DNA from 2 places in the Variovorax trehalosi genome. Region 1 is predicted to be linked to the other one. Evidence: predicted binding sites of a transcription regulator. Region 1 holds the regulator's gene; the other holds the start of a gene.
The links. Region 1 encodes LexA, which represses DNA repair genes until DNA is damaged. Its sites were predicted from a motif close to ACTGTATNNNNATACAGT; they were not measured.
Positions count from the first base shown of each region.

Region 2: the regulator LexA is predicted to act here: its motif matches at 1,540-1,557, upstream of recA (recombinase RecA).

Region 1 covers NZ_JBPJZG010000001.1:1,212,012-1,216,780, forward strand. Annotated here, with positions in the region: gene ACSFA7_RS05685 (D-2-hydroxyacid dehydrogenase family protein) at 1-724, opposite strand, end outside; gene ACSFA7_RS05690 (hypothetical protein) at 824-1,189, opposite strand; gene lexA (transcriptional repressor LexA) at 1,328-2,011, opposite strand; gene ACSFA7_RS05700 (asparaginase) at 2,085-3,047, shown strand; gene adk (adenylate kinase) at 3,073-3,729, opposite strand; gene kdsB (3-deoxy-manno-octulosonate cytidylyltransferase) at 3,854-4,627, opposite strand; gene ACSFA7_RS05715 (Trm112 family protein) at 4,636-4,769, opposite strand, start outside.
Region 2 covers NZ_JBPJZG010000002.1:533,468-538,236, reverse strand. Annotated here, with positions in the region: gene ACSFA7_RS10515 (hypothetical protein) at 1-209, shown strand, start outside; gene ACSFA7_RS10510 (response regulator transcription factor) at 233-907, opposite strand; gene ACSFA7_RS10505 (MarR family winged helix-turn-helix transcriptional regulator) at 972-1,457, opposite strand; gene recA (recombinase RecA) at 1,605-2,714, shown strand; gene recX (recombination regulator RecX) at 2,769-3,230, shown strand; gene ACSFA7_RS10490 (SRPBCC family protein) at 3,211-3,642, shown strand; gene yiaA (inner membrane protein YiaA) at 3,653-4,093, opposite strand; gene ACSFA7_RS10480 (hypothetical protein) at 4,207-4,769, shown strand, end outside.

The sequences.
Region 1 (4,769 bases):
CGAAGAGCGCCGTCGGCTTCATGCGCGACAGGTCTTCGAGCGTGACGAGGCCGTTGGTCTCCTCGTTGAGCCGCAGGTGCACCGACAGCACATCGGCCGCGGCAAAGAACTCGTGGCGGTTCTGCGCGACCTGGAAGCCATCGGAGCGCGCCTTGGCGCAGCTTGCCTCGCGGCCCCAGATCACCACCTGCATGCCGAAGGCCTGTCCGTAACGCGCGACCAGCTGGCCGATGCGGCCATAGCCCCAGATGCAGAGCGTCTTGCCCTTGAGCACCGAGCCGAGTCCGAAATTGGGCGGCATCGAGGCCGACTTGAGGCCCGATTGCTGCCACGCTCCGTGCTTGAGGTTGCTGATGTACTGCGGAAGCCGGCGCATGGCCGCCATGATGAGCGCCCAAGTGAGTTCGGCAGGCGCTTGAGGAGAGCCAGTGCCCTCGGCCACCGCCACACCGCGCTCGGTACAGGCATTGACATCGATATGGCCACCGACCCGCCCGGTCTGCGAAATGAGCTTGAGCTTGGGCAGTTTTTCGATCAGCTGCCGCGAGATCTGGGAGCGCTCGCGGATCAGCACGATCACGTCGGCGTCCTTGAGGCGAACCGACAGTTGCCCGATGCCCTTGACCGTGTTGGTGTAGACCTTGGCCGCGTACGCGTCCAGCTTGGCGGCGCAGCGCAGCTTGCGCACGGCGTCCTGGTAATCGTCGAGGATCACAATGTTCATGGCGTGCCATTGTGCCTCGCAGCATTGGGATGTCGCGCCGGTGAACGTTTGGATACCCACCCCGGAAGCGCTTCTGGAGCGGTTCGCCGGGGAAATGCCTCAGTGCAGGTGGGCGGAGCGGGGAGCCGAGCCCAGGGTCTCCGCCGCCTCGAGCGCTGCCAGCCGGTCGAGCTCTGCGCAGACATCGGCCATGCGGCCCGAGATCACCATGCGGCTGCGGTCCTTGCTTTTCCCGTCGATCACGCGAACCACGCGGAGCGGGCGTGCTGGGGCGGCGGCAGTTGCCGTCGGTGCAGGCGAGCCTGCGGTGCGTGTGGTGCAGGCGGGGCGCACCGCCACGTAGCGCAGTCCGGCGGTGGTGTCGCCGCTGTCCCGATGACGGGTGCGGCGGGCAGGCATCAGGCGGCTTGCAAGCGATTGCAGCGGCATCCAGAAATCAGCGATGGCGAGGAGGGCGATTCCCATGTGAACTCCAAAAAAGTCTGAGGTTGAACACAGGCAGGATTTCTTGAATCGGCCGCGACAGGGTGATGGCGACTTCGCGCCATACGCCCGCCACCTGTTGCGGCCGGATGGGGTGCTGCTGCAAGCAGGCCGCGAGGCCTACATCAGCATGGTGTTGCGGATGAGGCCGACCGCGAGGCCTTCGATTTCGAAAGGCTCGCCGGGCTGGACGATGATGGTCGGGTAGTCGGGGTTCTCGGCGTGCAGCTCGATCACCTGCTTGTTGCGCTTCAGGCGCTTGACGGTGACTTCGTCACCCAGGCGCGCGACCACGATCTGGCCGTTGCGCGCTTCCTTGGTGGCCTGCACGGCGAGCAGGTCGCCGTCCATGATGCCGGCGTCGCGCATCGACATACCGCGCACCTTGAGCAGGTAGTCGGGTTGGCGCTGGAAGAGCGTGTTCTCGACGTAGTAGGTCTGGTCGACATGCTCTTGCGCCAGGATGGGCGAGCCTGCCGCGACACGACCGATGAGCGGCAGCGCCAGCTGCGCCATGCCGGGCAGCGAAAGCGAGAACTGGCCGCCTTCGCGATGGCGTGTTTCGTTGAGTGAGCGCAGTGCATCGCCCTTGAGCCGGATGCCGCGCGAGGTGCCGCTGACGAGTTCGATGACGCCCTTGCGCGCCAACGCCTGCAGGTGCTCTTCGGCGGCGTTGGCCGACTTGAACCCCAGCTCGTTGGCGATTTCGGCGCGCGTGGGTGGGGCACCAGTGCGCGCGATGGCGCTCTGGATCAAGTCGAGGATCTGCTGCTGGCGGGCGGTAAGCTTCACGGCGAACTGCATATGTGGTTCCTTGCGGCACTGGCTAGATATCCAGTACCTGTATTTTTAACCAGTTTTTGAAAGTTGACAAGTCATGGCCCATTCCCCGTTGCCTGAAGTGCGTCGCGTGGTGGTTCTGGGCACCGGCGGAACCATCGCCGGAAAGGCCTCCAGCAGCGGCGACAACATCGGCTACACCGCCGGGCAAGTGGACGTGGCGGACCTGCTGGGCGGCATCGAGGCGCCCGAGGGCATCGCGTTGCTGGCGGAGCAGGTGGCGCAGGTCGACAGCAAGGACATGGCGTTCGACATCTGGCAGAAACTCGCACAGCGTTGCGTGCATTGGCTGGCGCAGCCCGATGTGGCGGGCGTGGTGATCACCCACGGCACCGACACGCTCGAGGAGACGGCTTTCTTCCTTCACTCGGTGCTGGCGCCGGCGAAACCCGTGGTGCTGACCTGCGCGATGCGCCCGGCCACGGCGCTTTCGCCGGATGGCCCGCAGAACGTGCGGGATGCCATCGCGGTTGCGACCACGGTGGGCGCGCAGGGCGTGATGGCGGTGTGTGCCGGCATGGTCCACAGCGGGGTGGATGTGCAGAAGGTGCATACCTATCGGCTCGATGCCTTCGCGTCCGGCGATGCAGGGCCGATCGGCTATGTGGAAGAAGGCGCGGTGCGGCGCGTGAGGGAGTGGCCGGCTGCACCGTCAAACCAGTCGTCGAAGGCGCTGAACACGTCAGGGCCTTGGCCGAGGGTCGAGATCGTCATGAGCCATGCCGGCGCGAGCGGTGCGATCGTCGATGCGCTCGTCCGGGAGGGTGCGGAGGAACCTGTCCGCGGACTGGTCCTGGCCACCACCGGCAATGGCACCGTGCACTATGCGCTGGAAGCGGCCGCGCTCAAGGCGCAGGACGCCGGCATTGCGGTGCTGCGCGCGACGCGCTGCAGCAGCGGCCGCATCCTGCCGAGGGCCGACGACCGGCTGCGTGACGCAGGCGCGCTCACGCCCGTGAAGGCGCGCATTGCGCTGATGCTGGAACTGCTGGGGAAATAGCCGCCCTGCGAAAGGGCGGCTGGGATCAGCTGCTCAGTGCCGCCAGGGCACGTTGCGTGATTTCGTCGACCGTGCCGACGCCCTTGATGGCGCGGTACTTCGGCGCGGCGGCCGGATCGGCCTTGGCCCAGGCCGAGTAGTAGTCGACCAGCGGACGCGTCTGCTGGCTGTACACGTCGAGCCGCTTGCCGACGGTTTCTTCCTTGTCGTCTTCGCGCTGGATCAGGTCTTCGCCGGTCACGTCGTCCTTGCCTTCGATCTTGGGCGGGTTGAACTTGACGTGGTAGGTGCGGCCCGATGCCGGGTGCGAGCGGCGGCCGCTCATGCGTTCGATGATGTCGCTGAAGGGCACGTCGATCTCGAGCACGTAGTCGAGCTTGACGCCCGCGGCCTTCATGGCATCGGCCTGCGGAATGGTGCGCGGGAAACCGTCGAACAGAAAACCTTCGGCGCAGTCGGGCTGGGCGATGCGTTCTTTCACGAGGTTGATGATCAGGTCGTCGCTCACCAGTGCGCCCGCGTCCATGACGGCCTTGGCCTGCAGTCCGAGCGGGGTGCCTGCCTTGACGGCGGCGCGCAGCATGTCGCCGGTCGAGATTTGGGGGATGCCGTATTTCTGGCAGATGAAGGCCGCTTGCGTGCCTTTGCCCGCCCCGGGCGCGCCCAGCAAAATTAGTCTCATGGTGTCCTCGGACGGTTCTTAGATTTTGTGTCACGCCAAGCGTCGGCCCGAGGGCTGGGCAAGGCGGATTTCACGTCGAGGATAGCATGCGCCCCCGTAGGGAATTCCCTCCGTGGCGCACGTCTTAGGACGCTGGCCCGGCGGCAAAGACGGCACGCACGCGCGCCAGATCCTCAGGGGTGTCGATGCCCGGGCCGGGCGCGACATGGCTGACATGCACCGCGATGCGATGCCCATGCCACAGCGCGCGCAATTGCTCGAGTGCTTCGGTGGCTTCGACGGGCGCCGGCGGCAGCGACGGAAATTTCCGCACGAAGCCGGCGCGGTAGCCGTAGATGCCGATGTGGCGGAGCGGCGCGGGCGAGGGCAGCACGGAGGGGGGCGCGCCACCGGCAGAACCGTCGCGCCACCAGGGAATCGGCGCGCGGCTGAAGTACAGCGCGTTGCCCTGGGCGTCGAGCACCGCCTTCACCACGTTCGGGTTCATGAAATCGCTCACCGAGTCGATCTCGTGGGCCGCGGTGCTCATCGCCGCTTCGGGATGCAGGGCCAGCGCGGCGGCCACGGCATCGATCAGCTCGGGATCGATGAGAGGTTCGTCGCCCTGCACGTTGACGACGATCTCGTCGCCGTCGAGGCCCAGTTGCTCGCAGGCTTCGGCCAGCCGGTCGGTACCGCTCGGATGGTCCTGGCGAGTGAGGATGGCTTCGACGCCGTGCGCCTTGCACGCCGAAACGATGGAGGCATCGTCTCCGGCAACAACAACGCGCGATGCGCCGGACTGGCTCGCGCGCTGCGCCACGCGCACCACCATCGGCAGGCCCGCGATATCGGCTAGGGGTTTGTCGGGCAGCCGCGTCGAGGCGAGGCGTGCCGGCACCAGGACAGTGAAGCTCACAGGGCCGGTCACAGACCCAGCTCTTCGTCGGACAGCGTGCGCGCCTCGTTCTCGAGCAGCACCGGAATGCCGTCGCGCACCGGGTAGGCGAGGCGGGCGCTGCGGGAGCACAGCTCCTGCTTCTCGGGGTTCCAGGTCAGAG
Region 2 (4,769 bases), on a different contig from region 1:
ACGGCTTCAAGCTGAGCGCAGTCGATGGCAGCACCGATGGCAAGGATGCCTGCAAGCTCAAGACGGACCGGCCTTACCTGGGGCCGGCGGCCATCGTCCTGGTGCCCGCGGGATCCTTCGACAGCAATGGCTATTTCCGAAGCGTCTTCTTCTTGGTCAGGACGACCAACGGTGCCACCCTGTCGGCCGGTTTGCGCAAGCAGCCGTAGAGCTGAAACCGCAGGACTGCGGTTCAGCCCGGGATTTTCTCGAGGCAATAACCCAGTCCGCGAACCGTCGCGATGCGCACCGGGCCCTTCTCGATCTTCTTGCGCAGGCGGTGGATGTAGACCTCGATCGCGTTCAGGCTCACCTCTTCGCCCCATTCGCAGAGGCGGTCGACGAGCTGGTCCTTGCTCACAAGCCGGCCGGCGCGCTGCAGCAGCACCTCGAGCAGGCCGAGTTCGCGCGCCGAGAGCTCGATCATCTTGCCGTCGATGGTCGCCACGCGGCCGGCCTGGTCGTAGACCAGCGGGCCGTGGCGGATCGCGTTGCTGGTGGCGCCCATGCCGCGGCGGGTGAGGGCGCGCACGCGCGCTTCGAGCTCCTGCAGGCTGAAGGGCTTGGCCATGTAGTCGTCGGCGCCGTGGTCCAGGCCCTTGACGCGTTCTTCCACGCTGTCGGCGGCGGTGAGCACCAGCACGGGCAGCTGCGAGCCGCGGGCGCGCAGGCGCTTCAGGATCTCGATGCCGTGCAGGCTGGGCAGGCCCAGGTCGAGGATCAGCAGGTCGAACTCGCTGTGGGTCATGAGCGCGGTGTCGGCCTGCGAGCCGTTCGCCACGTGGTCGACCGCCGCGCCCGAGGTGCGCAGGCTGCGCAGCAGGGCATCGGCAAGCACCTGGTCGTCTTCGGCAATCAGAATCCGCATGAGCCACCTCCGGCCGGTTCGGGCGCCATGCCGGCGCCGTTCGCATTTGTCTCTGTGAGGGAGTCTACGCGGCTGTATAGGCTTCCAGACCGATGGTTACCACGGTGGCGATCTCGTCGCCGACGCTGCTGCGGAACTCGCGCTCGGCCTGCGTCACCGCGCTGCGGAAGGCGTCGAGCCAGGCGAGGCCGTCGGCCGTGAAGAGCACGCGGCGCGCGCGCGCATCGAGCGGGTCGGGCCCGCGCGTGACCAGCCCCCAGGCCTCGCACTGGTCCACCAGCGAACCCATCGCCTGCTTGGTCATGCCGGCGCGGTCGGCCAGCTCGGTGAGGCGCGAGCCTTCGCGCGCGAGATGCCGGGTGATGTGGATGTGCGCGGCGCTCACCTGGGCGCGCGCGGCGAGGTTCGAGAGGGCCAGCGGCACATCGACGTCGTGCGCCATCAGCGCCAGCACGCGCTCGTCGAAGCGGCGCATCGCATGGCCCAGCAGGCGACCCAGGTGGGTTTGCCGCCAGGCGTCGGGATCGGTCGGGAAAGCAGCTTCGGCCATGGCGCCGAATGGTAAAGCAAACTGACCAAAAAATGGGTTTACGGAAACCCACGAACCCCTACACTACTGTTCAAGCATCCAGCCTGTAATTAAAAGCAGATGGATCGAAACCAGACACAAACCGTTGATTTTCAAGGAGATTTCCACATGGACGCAGTCGTCAAGGGCGCAAGCATCTCGGTCGCCAACAGTGAAAAGGCCAAGGCCCTCCAGGCCGCGCTGGCCCAGATCGAAAAGCAGTTCGGCAAGGGCACGATCATGCGGCTCGGCGAAGGCGAGGCGCTCGAAGACATCCAGGTCGTCTCCACCGGTTCGCTCGGCCTGGACATCGCCCTGGGCGTCGGCGGTCTGCCGCGCGGCCGGGTGATCGAAATCTACGGCCCTGAATCCTCGGGCAAGACCACGCTCACGCTGCAGGTCATCGCCGCCATGCAGAAGCAGGCCGGTACCTGCGCCTTCGTCGACGCCGAGCATGCGCTCGACGTGCAGTACGCCCAGAAGCTTGGCGTGAACCTGTCCGACCTGCTGATCAGCCAGCCCGACACCGGTGAGCAAGCGCTCGAAATCGTCGACTCGCTGGTGCGCTCGGGCGCCGTGGATCTGATCGTCATCGACTCGGTCGCCGCGCTCACGCCCAAGGCCGAAATCGAAGGCGAAATGGGCGACTCGCTGCCCGGCCTGCAGGCTCGCCTGATGAGCCAGGCGCTGCGCAAGCTCACCGCCACGATCAAGAAGACCAACTGCATGGTCATCTTCATCAACCAGATCCGCATGAAGATCGGCGTGATGTTCGGCTCGCCCGAAACCACCACCGGCGGCAATGCGCTGAAGTTCTACGCCTCGGTGCGCCTGGACATCCGCCGCATCGGCACCATCAAGAAGGGCGACGAAGCCATCGGCAACGAAACCAAGGTGAAGGTGGTGAAGAACAAGGTTTCGCCCCCGTTCAAGACGGCGGAGTTCGACATCCTGTTCGGCGAAGGCATCAGCCGCGAAGGCGAGGTCATCGACATGGGCGTCACCGCCAAGATCGTCGACAAGTCGGGCGCCTGGTACGCCTACAACGGCGAGAAGATTGGCCAGGGCCGCGACAACGCCCGCGAATTCCTGCGCGAGAACCCCGAGCTGTCGCGCGAGATCGAGAACAAGGTGCGCGAGTCGCTGGGCATTCCGCTGCTGGCCGCCGATGCAGGATCGGAGCCGGAAAAGGCCGAGAAGCCTGCCAAGGCGCCCAAGGCCGACAAGGCGGCTGAGTAAGTTCGACAGCGGCCCGTCGCGAATTTCGCGGGCCGCGCGAGCGACCCTCCACGAATGGCTTTCGGCGCCCCCTCCCTCAAAGGCCGCGCGCTGCGGCTCCTGAGCCAGCGCGAGCACTCGCGCGCGGAGCTGGAGCGCAAGCTGGCGAAGCACGAAGAAGAACCCGGCACGCTGGCGAAGGCGCTCGACGAACTGGCCGCCAAGGACTTCATCAGCGAGCCGCGCGTGGTGGCCTCGGTGCTGAACCAGCGCGCCGCCCGGTCGGGCGCGCTGCGGGTGCGGCAGGAGTTGCAGGCCAAGGGCATCGCGCCCGAGGCCATTGCCGAGGCGGTGGCTGGATTGCAGGACACCGAGGTCGAACGCGCCACGGCCCTGTGGCGCCGCCGCTTCGACGCGCCGCCGGCCGATACGAAGGAGCGGGCGAAGCAGATGCGATTCCTGATGGCGCGCGGTTTCTCGGGCGCCGTTGTGTCCAAGGTGCTCAGGAGCGATTTCGATGAATCAACAGACGAATGAAGAGCACGGCGTGCTGTCGCGCGTCGTCACGCAACGCGTGGCTTGCGATTGGCGCCGTGCCTACAAGGTGGCCGCCGATCCGGCGCGGCTGCCCGACTGGGCCAGCGGCCTCGCCAAGAGCGCGTTGCTGCCGCACGGCGATCACTGGATCGTGCGCACGCCCGAGAGCGGCGATGCCCGCATGCGCTTTGCACCGGCCAACGACTTCGGCGTGCTCGACCACTGGGTCGCGCCCGAAGGCGTGCCCGAGGTCTACCTGCCGTTCCGCGTGATCGGAGTGGCGCCGGACGCCTGCGAACTGCAGTTCACGCTGTTGCGCCAGCCGCACATGGACGATGCAGCCTTCGAGCGCGATGCCGCGTGGATCGCGCGCGACCTGCAGTCGCTGAAGCGATTGCTCGAAGTGGACTGAGCCGGCGGCTTCAGCCGGCTTCGGGCGTGTCGTCGAGCGCCGGCGTCTCGCCCTTGTGCGCCGCGATGTCGCGCACGTTCTTCTGCACCGCTACGGCGCCAAAGAGGCTCAGCAGGAAGGCCATGGCGTAGAAGCCTTTTTCGCTGGCCGCCAGCGTGGCGTTGAAGAGGCCGACCGAGAGCAGGGCGACCGACAGCAACAGCGAGATCCAGCACAGGCCGTAGTAGATGCCGGTCACGGTCATGCCCTCGATGCGGTCGCGCACGGTCTTTTGCAGCGACACGGCGGAAAACAGGCCGTACATGAGGATGGTGAAGTAGTAGCCCTTCTCGTTGAGCTGCATCGAGGCGTTCCACAGCCCGATCAGGTAGACGATGGCGCCGATGATCAGCGCGGCCCAGGATGCGGCGACGAATGCGCCGGTCGGTTTCTGAAACTTGACTGCTGCCATGGCGATCCTCTCCTCGTTGTGATGTGGCGCGATTATGGTGTTGGATGTCGATGGCATGATCAGCGGCGACCGGCCTCGTGCGAGGCGGCGTAAAAAAACCGGAGGAGCCTTCCATGTCAGAACCCGTCAGCCAACCATCTCTCGTTCGCACCGGCGCCAAGGCCGGACTCTCCTTCGCCGGCTCGGTCATCAAGGGCGGATTGCTCGGCGTGGTGCTCGGTGGTGGTGTCTTCTTCTTCTACGTGAGCCAGCTGAACGGGCCGGGCAATACAGCAGCGCGGGCCGGCGGTGCCGGGGCCATCGTGGCGCTCGTCACTTCGCCGGCGGTGCTGATCGCGGTGCTGCTGCTCCTGTTCGTGGTCGTCTACACGATGCTGGGCGTTCACCAGGGGCGTGCGAAGGCGATGCAGCACCTCGTCGCGGCACGCGGCGAGGCGGTGTCGCAGCGGCTCGCCAGCGCTGTCGCGGGCCGCATCGAAGCCATGCCACGCACGCACGGCGCGCTGCAGCGCACGGCCGACTGGCTCTCGGTCGATGCACTGACCAAGCAGCTCGCGCCGGTGCTGGGCGAGGGCAGGGCGGTGCGGTCGGTGGTGGCGTTCGTGCTGAACCGCCTGCCATTGAGCGACATGCTGGCCGAATGGCAGCAAGGCCGCGCCGCGCACGGTGAGCCGGC